DNA from 2 places in the Rheinheimera sp. NSM genome. Region 2 is predicted to be linked to the other one. Evidence: predicted binding sites of a transcription regulator. Region 2 holds the regulator's gene; the other holds the start of a gene.
What was found. The regulator FliA, encoded in region 2, starts transcription of late flagellar genes. The targets are predictions, from matches to a motif close to GCTAAAGTTNNNNNNNNNNCNGCCGATA.
Positions count from the first base shown of each region.

Region 1: the regulator FliA is predicted to act here: its motif matches at 3,906-3,933, upstream of ACTZWV_RS06610 (DUF5610 domain-containing protein).

Region 1 is NZ_JBQTCI010000002.1:158,605-166,519, reverse strand. Features, by position in the region: gene ACTZWV_RS06635 (type 1 glutamine amidotransferase domain-containing protein) at 1-2, opposite strand, end outside; gene ACTZWV_RS06630 (DUF4097 family beta strand repeat-containing protein) at 78-1,052, opposite strand; gene ACTZWV_RS06625 (hypothetical protein) at 1,062-1,547, opposite strand; gene ACTZWV_RS06620 (RNA polymerase sigma factor) at 1,540-2,064, opposite strand; gene ACTZWV_RS06615 (MFS transporter) at 2,591-3,781, opposite strand; gene ACTZWV_RS06610 (DUF5610 domain-containing protein) at 3,978-4,619, shown strand; gene ACTZWV_RS06605 (GGDEF domain-containing protein) at 4,716-5,645, opposite strand; gene ACTZWV_RS06600 (efflux RND transporter permease subunit) at 6,124-7,915, opposite strand, start outside.
Region 2 is NZ_JBQTCI010000003.1:283,404-291,318, reverse strand. Features, by position in the region: gene flhA (flagellar biosynthesis protein FlhA) at 1-218, shown strand, start outside; gene flhF (flagellar biosynthesis protein FlhF) at 229-1,632, shown strand; gene ACTZWV_RS10685 (MinD/ParA family protein) at 1,625-2,503, shown strand; gene ACTZWV_RS10680 (RNA polymerase sigma factor FliA) at 2,500-3,219, shown strand; gene cheY (chemotaxis response regulator CheY) at 3,272-3,643, shown strand; gene ACTZWV_RS10670 (protein phosphatase CheZ) at 3,669-4,424, shown strand; gene ACTZWV_RS10665 (chemotaxis protein CheA) at 4,440-6,599, shown strand; gene ACTZWV_RS10660 (protein-glutamate methylesterase/protein-glutamine glutaminase) at 6,612-7,754, shown strand; gene ACTZWV_RS10655 (flagellar motor protein) at 7,747-7,915, shown strand, end outside.

The DNA.
Region 1 (7,915 bases), on a different contig from region 2:
ATATTCATTCCTTTGTAAATACAAAGGCTGCTATCGCAGCCTTTGCTTGTTTGAGCAACACAACGTATTAGCGTACCTTATAACTTATCCAGCTCGACATCACCGCTTACTGTGCTTAGCTCTACACTGCCATCACCACTGCCCGAGGTGAACTGCAGGCTGCGGGCCGGACCGTATTTGGCTTTATTGGCTTTATCATTGCTCAGCTTGTTTTTAATGCTGCCACCGGCTGAGGCTTTAATATCAAACCGCGCGCTGACATTAGCATCCAGCTTTAATTCAATGTCGCCGCTTACGCTGCTGCCGTTAACACGCGGATTAGTTACGCCGCTTAGTTTGGTTTCAATTTCGCCGTTTACCGTGCTTAGTTTCAGCTGTTTAGTGCCGTTTAGCTCCAGCTCGGCATCGCCGTTTACCGTGCTTACGCTGATTTCTTCAGCGCTGCTTTTGACTTTAATTTTGCCGTTTACCACGTCATAGCTCAGTCGGCCTTTGGAGCCTTCGTCGTTTATTTTGCCGTTAACCGAGCTCAACTCTACCTTGCCGCTGGCCGCTTTAACTTTAATTTCGCCGTTTACCGTGCTCAGTTTCACGCTGTTACGTAACTCAGAAGCATCAATGTCGCCGTTTACCGTGCTGATCTGGCTGCTACCGTGAATACCGTTTACGCTAACATTGCCGTTTACGCCCTTAAACTCCACGCTGGCGCCCACCGGCACTTCAAAACGCAGCTCTGCAGCATTGGCTTTGTCTTTCCAATTATAATTCACCTGGCGTGGCATGGTCATTTCAAACCGGGTAAAACCGTCTTTTGAATCCAGCGTATAGCCGGTGGCTTTTTCATCCAGTTTGCCGCTCACGCTGAACTTAGCGCTGCTCACGGCTTTAATGCTGATTTCACCGCTCATTACTTCAATGTAAATTTTTTCATTCGCCGTTACGGTACGGTTTTCGTTAACGGCTTCACGCGCATCGGCCCAGGCCAGTTGGCTGGCGGCCAGTAGTACTAATGCTGCAAGGCCGGTTAGCCGGGTTTGGGTTGCTGTTTGCATGCTACTCTCCTAACTGATTATTAAAGGTTGTTGCAGTGTGGCCTTTTGAATAAAGCTGAGCTGCTGTTGATATAAGCTTTGCAACTGCGCTAACAGCTGCGGTTCATCCGGATAAAATTGTAATGCCTGGCGTACCTGCGCTATGGCCTGGTCCCAATGCGTTAATTGTTGCTGCCAGTTATCAAAGCCCTCACTTACCGCCACTACCTGGCTGAGTTGGGTGGCTTTTTGTTGCTCGTACACCTGTAGCAGCATCAGCTCGGCAGTGGGCATACTGGCCTGGTTGCCGCCTGGTGCTGCGGGTAACAACGCCAGTTGCCAGCCAATTAAACTGACCAGGCCCAGCATGGCAGCGGAGCCCCATTGCCACAGTCGTGGCTTATCTGCAGTGCTGCGTGCAGTAAGCCGGCTTTCAAGCTCCGGCCACAGATCACGCTGCGGGGTAATTTGCTGTGTCAGGCGGTTAATAGCCTGGTCAAGTTGTTGTTCATTCATCAGCTAACCACTCCTGTAACAATTGTCTGGCCCGAAAATACTGCGCTTTAGAGGTACCCTCTGCGATACCCAGCAGGGCGGCAATTTCCCGGTGCTGATAACCTTCCAGCGCAAACAGCACAAATACAGCTCTGGCCTGGGGCGGTAAACGCTGTATTGCCTGCTCTAACGGCGCATCGTCACTGCTGCAGGCTACGCTTTGCTCGCTCAGCTCTGGCTGCTCATCACTGCTGTCGGTTAAACGCAGGTACTTTTCCTGGCGCCATAAGTCGATGGCCGTACGGGTAGCGATACTGTGCAGCCAGGTAGCAAAGCTGCTGTCGCCGCGAAAGCCCGGCAGCTGTTGCCATACCTTAATAAACACTTCCTGGCTGGCATCCTCGGCTTTTTGTTTATTCGCCAGCAGGCGCCAACACACCGCATATACCCTGCCGATAAACTGCTGATACACACTGTAAAACGCCTGCTTATCGCCGTTTTTTGCCGCTGCGATTGCTTGCGCAAGCTCCATTGCCATAAACGCCCTTAATTGGCTGGTGTTATTGTTGCTATTGTCAGGTTAGTCGATAGCGTATAGCGAAAGGTTTAAACGGCGCTGATATTTTTTATAAGCAGGGTAAAAAAGAAAACCGGGAGCCAGGCTCCCGCCACTAAATAGTGAATAATAATCCAGGAAGGAAGGTGTAACGGCACGCAGTATGACGCCGGTCAATGTCAGTTATGTTACAAAAGTGCGACCGTTTTATGAAATTGCCGGCAAAAAAAGGCCGGATACACAGATCCGGCAAATGTTAAGCACTGGAGGAACAGATTTGCCTGAACAGGCCTGCCCACTTTGCCCTGGCTATGTTACAAGCTGATGATTTGTTTGCGTCATATCGGTTACCATTAGCCACTTAAATTACTACACAGCACGGCAACCACATAGCACAACCGGACACAGAGTGTTTGCTTAATTTGCAGCTGAGCGGGCTGGCTGTTGCCCGGCTGCGCGAGCTGAGTAAAGCTGAGCTAACACAACTGCTTAGCACAACAGCGCCGGTTTAACATAGCTGCGCCAGCCTGGCGCGCTGCCACAACCACAGGCACAGCATTAAGGTAACGCCGTACATTAACAAGGCCCCCACTACCACGCCCTGCCACTGCAACCAGTGCCAAAACGGCTGCAAATACAGGCCACCTGTGCTGGCGCCAACATAATAAAATACCAAATACAGTGCACTGGCACTGGCTTTAGCGCGGCTGGCACACTGGTTCACCCAACTGCTGGCCAGCGAATGGCATAAGAAAAAACCAAAGGCATTAATAAAAAAGCCGCAGACAATCAGCCATAAACTGCTGCCCAGGGTAAGTAAGGTGCCCAGCATTAAAATCAACACCCCCAGCGCCATCGCCAGCGGTACCGGCAGTTTAAGCGCTACCTTGCCGGAAATGGCCGAACCGATGGTACCGGTAAAATAAGTGATAAACAGCAGGCCAATCCAGAAGCTGGACAAATTATAGGGTGCATCCGACAGCACAAAGGCAATATAGGTATATTGGTTTAAAAAGATAAAAAAGCTCAGGCCGCCAATCAGATAAGTAAGCAATAACAGCGGCTGACGTAAATGAAACAGGTTATCAGCCAGCGCCTGACGCAAGCGAAACGGCTTAGCGCTAAAGCCTTTTGCCGCCGGTAAATAGCGCCAAATCAAGTAACAACTTAATGCGCCAAGCACTGCCATTGGCCAAAACACCCATTGCCAGTGGCCAATATCGGCCAGGGCGCCGGCCATTAAACGCCCGCTGATGCCGCCTAACGAATTGGCACTGATATAAAACCCCACTGCCGCAACCAGCGCCGGTTTACTGTACTCTTCGCCCATATAAGCAATCGCTACTGCCGGCAGGCCACCGAGAAAAATACCCTGCAGCGCGCGCCAAAACAATAAAGCGCCATAGCTCTCTACCTGAGTCAGCGCCAGGGTACTGAGCGTCATACCAATAAGCGTTAGCAACAGAATATTCTTGCGCCCGCGCGCATCGGATAACGCAGCATACACCAGCAGCGACAAGCCCAGGCATAAGGTACCAATGGTATAGGTCCAGCTGGTTTGTAACGGTGTTAAGCCAAACTCGCGGCTAAGCACCGGCAATAAAGGCTGCAGCAAATGCAAATTAGCAAACACCACCATTGCCGCTAAACACAGAGCAAAAGTGGTACGGTAAAACGCCGGGCTTTTATACTCGATCACAACGCAGGGCCTTGGTTTATCAGTTTAGCTGTTGCCAATGGCCGCCAGTATAAAGCTATTTCTGCACACAAACGAGTTAGCCGCCCGCGCAGCAACCGCCACCGGCAGAAAAAGTGAAATTTTGGCTAAAGTTTAGCCGGCTGCAGCCGATAACCGGTAACGGGCTATACTAAAGCCACTATTTCAGGAGCATCCTATGAGTATTTCTTCCGGTAACACCTCAGCTAACGTTACGGCTAATAACGCCGGCGCGGCCAAACAAAATCCCGCGACGCAAAAAACTGACGATAACCGCGGTATTAAAGATATGGCGGCCCAGGCTAAACAGGCGCAAAACACCGCTATTTTGCGCGCCAACGAGCAGGTGTCGCTGCGCAGCAATAACGACTCGCTCAGCTTACTCTACAAAACCGCACTGGAAGGCATTAACGCCGAACTGGAACCGGTACTGGGCGAAAACGCCGCGCAAAAAATCTATGACTCCGGCATTGATACCTCACCCGAGGCCACCGCAGATCGCATCGTTGCCTTTGCTACCGGTTTTTACAGCCGCTATAAAGAGCTGAACCCGGGCGCATCAGAAGAGGAAACACTGGATAAATTTCTCGGCATCATCGGCGGTGGTATTGAAACCGGCTTTAACGATGCTAAAGATATTCTGAAAGGCTTAAAAGTGTATGAAGGCGAAGTAGAAAGTGGCGTCGATAAAACCTACGGCCTGGTAATGCAGGGGTTAACCAGCTTCCGTGAAAAAATGCTGGAGATGGCAACTAACCCGCCTGCTGCTGACGATAATGACAATACGGATAACAGTACTGATGGTGAAAAAAGCAGTTAACCACAGCATGCAAGCTTTGGTTAAGCTACACGGACTCCTGCTAAATCTGATGCCAATGAAATATGATGCACACCCTAATCTGAGCGGTGGAAAAACCTACAATGGATAAAACCTGTTTTTCCCTTCTTTTTTTGCAATGTACATATTAGTATCGGCGACGCTTATGAGCCTATCGAAAGAATTACCGCTTTCAGGAAAAGAAGAGAGCCCCATACTTGCTGAAACATGTAACTCAGTATTTCTATACGTAATTGGAGTGCTGATTGTCGAAATTAACTTTTTAGCTACTACCCTTAACTGCTCCTCATTGCCAATTTCAGCGAGAATTACTAAAAACTCATCCCCTCCAATACGACAAAGGCAGTCTGAGCTTCTGAGTTCATTGGTTATTTTATAACTAACGCCTTTTAAAACTGTATCACCAGCATCGTGACCATAGTTGTCATTTATAGACTTAAATCCATCCAGATCAATGTAAATAATGCCTACGGCTTTGGTGTTTCTTTTGGCTAACTCAACTGCTGAAAAGACTTTCTCCTTCGCCAGGCGAAGAGTTGCCGCTCCGGTAAGCTCATCATAGTTTGCAAGTTTTTCAATTTCCACGTTCTGGCTTTCTATTTTTGATATTAGCTGCCTAATTTTTTCATATGCAGAGGTAAAAGCCATGATAAAAATAAAGTTAAAACTGACTATAGGCAGAAGGGTACCCAACCAATTTAATGGTGATGCAATTAATTTACTTAGCTCAATTGTCGCGTTATCAAAAAAGTGAAAGAAAGCAATGGAACTCAACAGCAATATTGCAATAAATGTTGAGTAAATTACTTTAACATTATGAGGTCTTAACAATGACAGAAAAAATACCGATGAAATCAACCAGTGCATTCCGGCACCTAACATACCATAATTAACAACACCCACCACACCTATCAACACTAGCAAACCATATAAAAAATACACTTGTATATTTAACTTTATTTTTGGCTTTATTAAAAATAAAGTTAAAAGAAAAAAAGCGAAAAACAAATGAATACAGAATACCTCTCAGCCACCCAGAGTGTACGACCTCATTGCTGAAACAAGCAGACCAAAAACAGCCAACACAATAACAGCTAACCAAACCCTATTAATAAAGTATATCTTAAAGTCAACTTTAGCCATCGCAGCGCTTCCACATCTTAATGCAACCCACATAAAAACAACTTAAATTTAAGAAAGAAAAATCTCTCAACACCAATTTTTTATTTAACAACCCTACCAAGCCTCCACATCAACACATTTTAAGAATTAAACCCTACCAAGAACAATATTTTAGACAAATGTTAATCTTTATTATTAAATTTTAAATGATTTCACTGCATTCAATGATAGCCTCAAGATAAAAGGGCCTGTCGCGCGCACCAGTAAAATATCACCAGAGAAAAATACCTCTGTATTGCCATGAGGAATAAACTTCATGCCACTTATCTCTCAAAATGCTGTTCGTAATTGTAAATAGTTGAAATTAATTAGAACTGGCTTTCACTCTATATAAACAAGCATACAAGACAGGTATAACGCCCAGTGTTAGCAGGGTAGAAAACGCCAGACCAGCCATAATGGTGATCGCCATCGGCTCCCACATTGCCCCCCCGCCCAGATAAAGCGGAATGAGTCCTAAAACAGTGGTGACAGTCGTTAAAAGGATCGGTCTGGCCCGGGTTTGTGCAGCTTTACAGATGGCCTGATAGTGTTCAGTGCCGCCGTTCAGCTCCACTTTAATACTTTCTAATAACACGATGGCGTTATTAATCACTATGCCGGCTAAGGAAACAATCCCCAGTATCGTCATAAAACCTATATAAGAGTTCGCCAGCATTAAGCCTGAAATTACCCCGATCAAACCAAGAGGAATGGTAAACAAAACAATTAACGATTTACGTATACTATTGAACTGGCCAATCAGCAGAATAACGATAATCATGCCTGCGACAGCTAAATTGTCAGCAATTGATTGATTAGCCTTAGCCGAGCTTTCGTATTCGCCGCCAAACTGATAACTCACCTCGTTATTCCAATTACGGTGTTGCTTACTGAGCCAGGATTCCAGATTGGCTACTATTTGCGCCGCATTGGCATCTCCCACCAAATGCGCGCCCAGTGTTACAGTGCGTAACCCGTTTCGTCGTTGAATTTTGGCCAAGTCCCATGTAAGTTCGACATTGGCTACCTGCGACAGCGGTACCGAATTCCCCGTTACCTGAGAATAAACCGCCAGCGACCTGACCTTACTCAGTGTATTCCTTGCCGATTCCTCGGTGCGCAGCAGTACCGGGATACTGTCTTCCCGTTCCCGGTATTCCGTCAGCTCAAGGCCGCTTAAGCTTGATTGGAGTGAAATAGCAATATCCTGACTGGTGACACCGGCCCTTTGTGCCCGCACCTGATCAACGGCAACATTGAGTTTTTTAATGCGCTGCCCCCAATCATCAGTGACATTCTGCAGCTCCGGCATTTGATACAGGTGTGCACGCACCTGTTCAGTCACGCTGGCCAGCATGTCCGGATCCCAGGCAGATAAACGTACTTCCACCGGATTATCTACGGCAGGGCCATTGCCTATCAAACTAAGAGTAAGCGTCAAATCAGGATGTTGGCTTTGTGCGTAGCGCTGAATTTGCGCCATATAGTCTTTTATGTATTGCTCGTCTGTGACATTGACAATCATCAAGGCGTAGTTATTGCCGGACGGTTTAGGATTGTGTGACAAGATAAAGCGCGGCCCGCCATTGCCAATATAGGTTACCCAGTTTGTGATGCCGTGTTGCCGTCCTTCTTGCTGCAATAGCTGTTCTGTCATATAAGCTTCAAGATCTGCAGCCACAGCTTGCGTACTTTGAATGGAATAACTGGTCGGTAACTCAAGTTCCATTTTGAAGTAGGCACGTTCAGATGGCGGAAAGAAGATTTTGGGTAGCAATGCACTGCCAATCAGCGCCGCTATCAGCAGTAAGATTGTTAAACTTAAGGTTGCAAGCCGGTTGCGCAGCATAGTGTTTAACAGCCGGCGATAGAGCCGGTCAGCGAGACCTTGGTTGTTCGCTTCTTTCGGCGTAACCTTCAGAAACTTTATGCATAGCAGCGGGATGATGGTTACGGTAATCAGCCAGGAACATAGCAAGGTAATAGTGACAACTTTGAACAAGGAAGATGTAAACTCTCCTACATTTGATTTAGCTAAATAAATGGGTAGAAAAGCGGCGGCGGTTGTTAAGGATGCTGTCATAAGTGGAAAACCCAGCTCTTTTGCTGAGGCA
Region 2 (7,915 bases):
CGGGCCTGGCCGATCGCATTCAGCAATCGCTGCAGGACGCGCATCAAAACCAGGAACTGAGCGGTGACAGCGCCGTATTGTTAACGTCAGGAATTTTACGCTCAGTTATGGCACGATTCGTGAAGTACACCATACCAGGGTTGCGGGTATTGTCCTATCAGGAAATACCCGACGATAAACAAATTCGTATTGTCAGCGTTATTGGCCAGGCAAACTAGGAGTTAACTGATGAAAATCAAACGCTTTGTGGCAAAAGATATGCGTACTGCCTTAACCGAGGTAAAAGAGTTCCTTGGTCCTGACGCCATTATTTTGTCAAATAAAAAAGTGGCCGGTGGCGTGGAAATTGTTGCGGCGATTGATCATGATGCCGCAGCTGCCGTTAAAGCAGCGCCGGCAGTGGAAAAACGTGCTGAGCCGCGCTTTGCCGTAACGGTAGCCGACGATGATAACCAGATTAATACCGCTGAGTCTGATAGCGCCGCTGAAGCGCCGGCCGACTCACTAAAAGCCCTGCTGGCACGGCAGATGATTAAGCAGCAGGTGAATGCTCAGACAGCAGCTAAACCACAAGCACAGCAACAAGCGCCGCGTAGCGCACAGTTTGAGCGTCAAACTTCCGGCGTGGCACAGGGTGTTAGCAGCGTGCAGCTGACCGAGATCAGCAAGCAGCAGGAGCAACAAGCTAAATTAGTGCAGCAGCAAATGGATGCAATGCGCAACGAGATGCTGTCGATGCGGCAACTGCTGCAGCATCAGGTATCAGGCTTAATGTGGCAAGACCTGGCACGGCGCGAACCGGTACGGGCTTTGGTGATAGAGAACTTACAACAATTGGGGTTGTCTGAGCAGGTAGCCGATCAACTGGCGTGTTTTATGCCGGAAGAGCTAAACAGTGCAGATGCGTGGGATGCAGCATTGGAATTGTTAGCCGGGCAGCTTAGCACCACCAATGACGATATTTTACGCCGTGGCGGCCTGATTGCGCTGGTAGGGCCCACCGGGGTGGGCAAAACCACTACTGTCGCCAAATTAGCGGCTGAGTTTGCCAAGCGGCACGGCGCCGACCAGGTCGCGCTTATTACCACTGACAGCTACCGTATCGGTGCTTATGAGCAATTGGCTACGTTTGGCCGTATTATTGGTTGTCCGGTGAAGCAAGCCAAAGACAGTGACGAGTTAGCGTTGTTAATTAATCAGTTACAACAACGTAAACTGATATTAATCGACACGGCCGGTATGAGTCAGCGTGACGTACGTTTAGCGGAAAAACTTGCCGGTTTGGTGCATAATAGTCGTGTCAAAATAAAAAGTTATCTGGTATTGTCTGCCACAGCGCAGGCTAGGGTTATGCAGGAAAGCGTGACACATTTCAAACGCATACCTTTGTCTGGTTGTATTTTCACCAAACTTGATGAATGCTTAAGCTTAGGTGAAGTCATCAATGTTGCTATTCAGAATGCGTTACCTGTCAGTTACCTGACCAATGGTCAACGCGTACCTGAAGATATAGCAGTTGCCGAGGCCCGCCTTATGGTGCAGCAGGCAGAAAAATTACGAATCGCACACAGTAGTACGGGTCATCAGTGGTATAACGATGAGATGAGCCGCGCGGACGGAACCTATGCATAGTCATGACAATATCGACGATCAAGCCAATGGCCTGAGAAAAATGAATAAGCAGATGGTAAAAGTAATATCAATTACCGGTGGCAAGGGCGGCGTGGGTAAAACCAACGTTACGCTGAATCTTGCCATGGCACTGGCTCAGATGGGCAAAAGAGTGCTGGTGCTGGATGCCGACCTTGGCCTGGCCAATTGTGACGTTATGTTGGGCCTTAGAGTAGAAAAAAACCTGTCGCATGTATTGGCAGGTGACGTCGGGCTTGACGACATTATTATTGACGGCCCCTTCGGCATCAAAATTATCCCCGCTACATCCGGCTCGCAAAATATGACCGAGCTGGCACCGGCAGAGCATGCCGGCCTTATCCGCGCTTTCAGTGAATTAAAAACCCCGGTAGATGTATTACTGGTGGATACGGCAGCCGGTATTTCCGACATGGTATTAAGCTTTTCCCGCGCATCCCAGGATGTGATGGTGGTGGTATGTGATGAGCCCTCATCGATTACCGATGCTTATGCACTGATGAAAATTCTCAGTCGCGATCATGGGGTGGAAAAATTCAAAATTGTCGCCAATATGGTGCGTAGTTTAAAAGAAGGCCAGGAGCTGTTTGCCAAATTAACCCGCGTAACCGATCGTTTTCTTGATATAAGTCTGGAATTGGTCGCTACTATCCCGTACGACGAAAACGTACGCAAAGCTGCGCGTAAGCAAAAAGGCTTTGTCGAAGCGTTTCCGAAGACACCGGCCAGCATGGCAATTAAAAGCCTGGCATTAAAAGCCGGCAAGTGGCCACTACCGGCAACGGCATCCGGCCATTTGGAGTTTTTTCTGGAGCAATTGGTGCAGCCTCAGGTTGATCGGGGGATCGCGTGAACAGTAAAGTTGCAGCTTATGGCGGTGTTGACCATATGCAGCAGTTGGTCGAACGTCACGCGCCTTTGGTTAAACGTATCGCTTACCATTTAATGGCAAGGTTACCCGCCAGCGTGCTGGCCGACGACCTTATTCAGTCCGGTATGATTGGCCTGATTGAAGCGGCAAAGAATTTTGACGGCAGCAAAGGGGCCAGCTTTGAAACCTTCGCCGGCATCCGTATCCGCGGTGCCATGCTCGATGAGATGCGCCGTGGTGATTGGACACCACGCTCGGTACATCGTAATGCCAGATTGATAGCGGAAACCATCGCCGGGCTGGAAGCTGAATATGGTCGTGATATTAAAGATACAGAAGTTGCTGAAAAACTTGATATATCTATAGATGAATACCATCATATGCTTAACGATATCAGTAGCGGCAGAGTTATTGGTATTGAAGACCTCGGGATTTCGGCAGATGTATTGGTAACATCCGGTGATACAGACAGTGATCATTTGTATGAAACCCAGGCAAATGAAACTTTCCACCAGGATTTAGCGAAAACAATCAGTAATTTACCTGAGCGTGAAGCATTAGTACTTTCGCTGTATTATAATGACGAGCTAAACTTGAAAGAGATCGGGGCTGTGCTGAATGTCAGTGAGTCCAGGATTAGTCAAATTCATAGTCAGGCATTAATCAGGTTAAAAGCCAGAATGCAGGATTGGTTGTAACCTATTCTGAGATAACAATAATATCTCGTCGGAGGGGATTTTGGATAAAAACATGAAGATTCTTGTGGTAGATGATTTTTCAACCATGAGACGAATTATAAAAAACCTGTTGCGTGACCTTGGCTTTACGAATGTGTCTGAAGCAGACGATGGCAGCACTGCCTTGCCTATGCTGCAAAACGGTGACTTTGATTTTGTGGTAACAGACTGGAATATGCCCGGCATGCAGGGAATAGACTTGTTGCGTGCTATCCGTGCTGATGCCAAGTTAAAGCATATCCCGGTGCTGATGGTAACGGCAGAAGCAAAGAAAGAACAAATCATCGCTGCGGCTCAGGCCGGCGTAAACGGTTATATCGTCAAACCCTTTACTGCAGCCACGCTGCAAGAGAAGTTAGCTAAAGTATTTGAACGCATCGGCTAACCGTAACTGACAAAGGAGCATAGCCATGTCTGCAATTACGGCGCCTTTAATTTCTCTGGACCAGGCCCGGGAGCTGGTACAGCTGTTGGAAATGGGTGAGCATGACTCTGCCAACGAATTGGTACAGCAACTGGCTGTGCCGGGTTCATCAGAGTTATTTGCGGAAGTAGGTAAGTTAACACGCCAGCTGCATGACTCGTTAAAAAATTTCCAGATAGACCCCTCACTGAACAACCTGCTTGAAGAAGATATTCCGGACGCGAAAAAACGGCTTAATCATGTTATCGATATGACCGAGCAGGCTGCTAACCGTACTATGGATGCGGTAGAGTCGTGCTTACCCATTGCAGACCAAATCAGCCAGAAACTGGGCAGTATTCAGCCGCAGTGGCAAAAGCTGATGCAACGGCAAATGCAACTGGGCGAGTTTAAATCGTTATGTCATAACCTCGATGCGTTTTTTCAGCAAGCCAGTGGTGATTCCAATACGCTGAACTCGTTGCTAACCGACGTGTTAATGGCACAAGATTATCAGGATTTAACCGGCCAGATTTTGCGCCGTGTTATTGAACTGGTGCGTGAAGTTGAAGAAAGTCTGATTGGTTTGTTAACCGCGTTTGGCCAATCAAGTTTGATGGTGCAGTCTGCTGAAGCGAAACCTGCAAAAAGTAAGCCCAAGGCACATGAAGCGGAAGGGCCTATTATTGATGCAGCAGAGCGTGATGATGTGGTCAGCGGTCAGGATGACGTCGATGATTTGTTATCCAGTTTAGGTTTTTAACAGAGGTGTCATTGCATGAGCTTTGATATGGACGAAGATATACTGCAGGACTTTCTGGTTGAAGCCGGTGAAATCCTCGAATTACTGCAGGAGCAACTGGTAGAGCTGGAGAATAATCCGGACGATGCTAACTTGCTCAATGCAATTTTCCGTGGTTTCCATACGGTAAAAGGCGGCGCCGGTTTCCTGTCATTAACTGAGCTGGTTGACGCCTGCCATGGTGCTGAAAACGTGTTCGACATTCTGCGCACCGGTAAACGCCGCGTTACGCCTGAGCTGATGGACGTTATTCTGCAGTCACTCGACAGCATCAACGAAATGTTTGTTGAAGTGCAAAATCGTCAACCGTTAACTCCTGCATCTCCCGCCATACTTGAAGCTTTACACCATTACAGCGAACCGGAGTCGGCGTCAAACCCGGCACCTGTTGTCGCTAAAGCTGCACCTGCATCTGCGCCGGTAGAGCCAGAGCCGGCTGCGTCATCGTCCGGTGGCAGTGTCGACGATATTACCGAAGAAGAATTTGAACGCATGATGGATGAGCTGCACGGCAAAAAAGGCGGCGCAGCCGCCAGCCCTGCACCCGCCGTTGAGGTAGCAAGCTCGTCCGGCAGCGAAGATATTACTGATGATGAGTTTGAATCTATTCTGGATCAGCTGCATGGTAAAGGCTCATTTATTCCGGATAGCGCCGCTGCAGCAACAGATAAAACGGCTGCGGCACCTGCGGCAACGTCCGGCGCGGCAGCGAAGAAATCTGATGACGAAATAGACGATGCAGAATTTGAAGCCCTACTGGATCAATTACACGGCAAAGGTAAAGCCCCGGTAGAAGTGGCTAAGCCAGCCGCAGCATCAGCGCCGGCTGCAACTGCACCGGCTAAAACGGCGGTTGCTGAAACGAAGGCCGCGCCGGCGGCGGCTCCGGTAGCAGCCGATAAAGCAGCGGCTGCGCAGCAAGCCGCTCAGGTAGAGACCACAGTGCGGGTTGATACCAAGCGGCTGGATCAGATCATGAACATGGTCGGTGAGCTGGTGTTAGTGCGTAACCGCCTGGTCAGTTTATCCACTACGGCGCAAAATGAAGAAATGAGCAAAGCCATTTCTAATCTGGATGTGGTTACCGCCGATATCCAGGGTGCGGTGATGAAAACGCGGATGCAACCGATTAAAAAAGTATTTGGTCGTTTCCCCCGGGTGGTACGTGACTTAGCGCGCTCACTGCAAAAAGACATTGAGCTGGTATTAGAAGGTGAAGAAACGGATCTTGATAAAAACCTGGTAGAAGCGCTGGCCGATCCTTTAGTGCATTTGGTGCGCAACTCGGTAGACCATGGTATTGAGATGCCAGAGGTGCGGCAAAAAGCCGGTAAAAACCGTACCGGTACAGTTAAATTAGCTGCGGCCCAAGCCGGTGACCATATTTTGCTGACTATCCATGATGACGGCGCCGGTATGGATCCGGAAAAACTCAAAGGTATTGCCATTAAGCGCGGTATCCTCGATACCGATGCGGCCGCCAGAATGTCGGACACAGAAGCCTTTAACCTGATTTTCGCGCCGGGTTTTTCTACTAAAGAGCAAATTTCTGACATCTCCGGCCGCGGTGTCGGCATGGACGTGGTAAAAACCAAGATCACCCAATTAAACGGTACTGTGCACATTCACTCCAAAATGGGTGAGGGCACCTTACTGGAAATTAAAGTACCGCTGACCCTGGCGATATTGCCAACCCTGATGGTTATTGTCGGCAAGCAAACCTTTGCCTTACCGCTGGCCGGCGTCAGTGAAATATTCCATCTGGACTTAAACAAAACCAACGTTGTTGACGGTCAGTTAACTGTGGTTGTGCGTAATAAAGCCATACCGCTGTTCTTCCTCGAGCATTGGCTGGTGAAAGGGTCAGACAAAAAACGCCGGCGCGAACAGGGCCATGTGGTCATAGTGCAGATTGGTACCCAGCAAGTTGGCTTTGTCGTTGACTCGTTGATTGGTCAGGAAGAAGTTGTAATTAAGCCGCTGGATGCCTTGTTGCAGGGCACGCCGGGCATGGCTGGTGCAACGATAACCTCCGACGGCGGTATAGCGCTGATCCTTGATGTGCCGAACTTGCTGAAACATTATGCGAAGAAATCAAAGATCAAATTTGATCGCTTCAATAAAATTAATGCCTAAAGAGAGATAATTATGGCGATTAAGGTGTTAGTGGTTGACGACTCAAGCTTTTTTCGTCGCCGCTTGACAGAAATCCTGGCAAAGGATGGCGATATTGAAGTTATCGATACGGCCAATAATGGCAGGGAAGCTGTAGATAAAGCCTTAGCGCTGAAACCGGATGTTATTACCATGGATGTGGAAATGCCGGTATTAGACGGCATTTCGGCTGTGCGCGAAATTATGCAGCAGCAGCGTATTCCTATTCTGATGTTCTCTTCATTAACACATGAAGGAGCAAAAGCCACCTTTGATGCACTTGAAGCCGGCGCGGTAGATTTTTTACCGAAAAAGTTTGAAGACATTGCCCGCGACAAAGATGAAGCCGGGCAATTGCTGCGCGACAGGGTTAAAGCCGTAGCGCGTAAACGCCAGCCAGGCAGAACCACTTTTAGTAGCTCAGCTGCGCGCACTGAAACCCCTGCGCCACGTTTAAGCGAGCGTCCGGCGTTAACGCGTACGGCGTTTGAACGGCCAAAGTTAAGTGACAGAGTTGCGGCGCCGGCGCGTAGCGCTAATTTCCAGGCCAGTGGTAAGAGTTATAAACTGGTGGCAATAGGCACCTCAACCGGCGGTCCGGTAGCATTACAGCGCATTATTACCGCACTACCGGCGAATTTCCCGTTGCCAATTGTATTAATACAGCATATGCCGGCTGCCTTTACCGGTGCTTTTGCTCAGCGCTTAAATTCGTTAGCCAAAATTGAAGTGCGCGAAGCAGCAGACAATGATGTGCTGCGACCAGGCGTAGCTTATCTGGCGCCCGGTGGTAAACAAATGTTGATCGAGGGTAATGAGCGCGAAGCGCGGTTACGTATAAAAGAAGATGACTCACCGCGCATCACCTTTAAACCCAGCGTCGATATTACCTTTGCCACCGCCGCCAAAGTGTACAGTGACAAAGTACTGGCGATAGTGCTGACCGGCATGGGCGCCGACGGCCGTGAAGGTGCGCGGCTGTTAAAGCAAACCGGGGCGCGGATTTGGGCTCAGGATGAGGCAAGTTGTGTGGTGTATGGTATGCCACAGGCAATAGCAGCAGCCGGCTTAATGGACGTAGAGGTTAGTCTGAATGAAGTGGCCACGCGGCTTATCACGGAAGTGACACATGGATAAACTGGCAATCAGCGGCTTTTTACTGGCAGTAGTGGCGGTAGCAGGTGGCTTTGTCATGGAAGGTGGCGCTTTGTCCACCTTGTTGCACTTTCCGGCGTTCTTAATTGTAGTGGGCGGCACAGTAGGTGCGGTGATGCTGCAAACCCCGTTTAATCAATTCC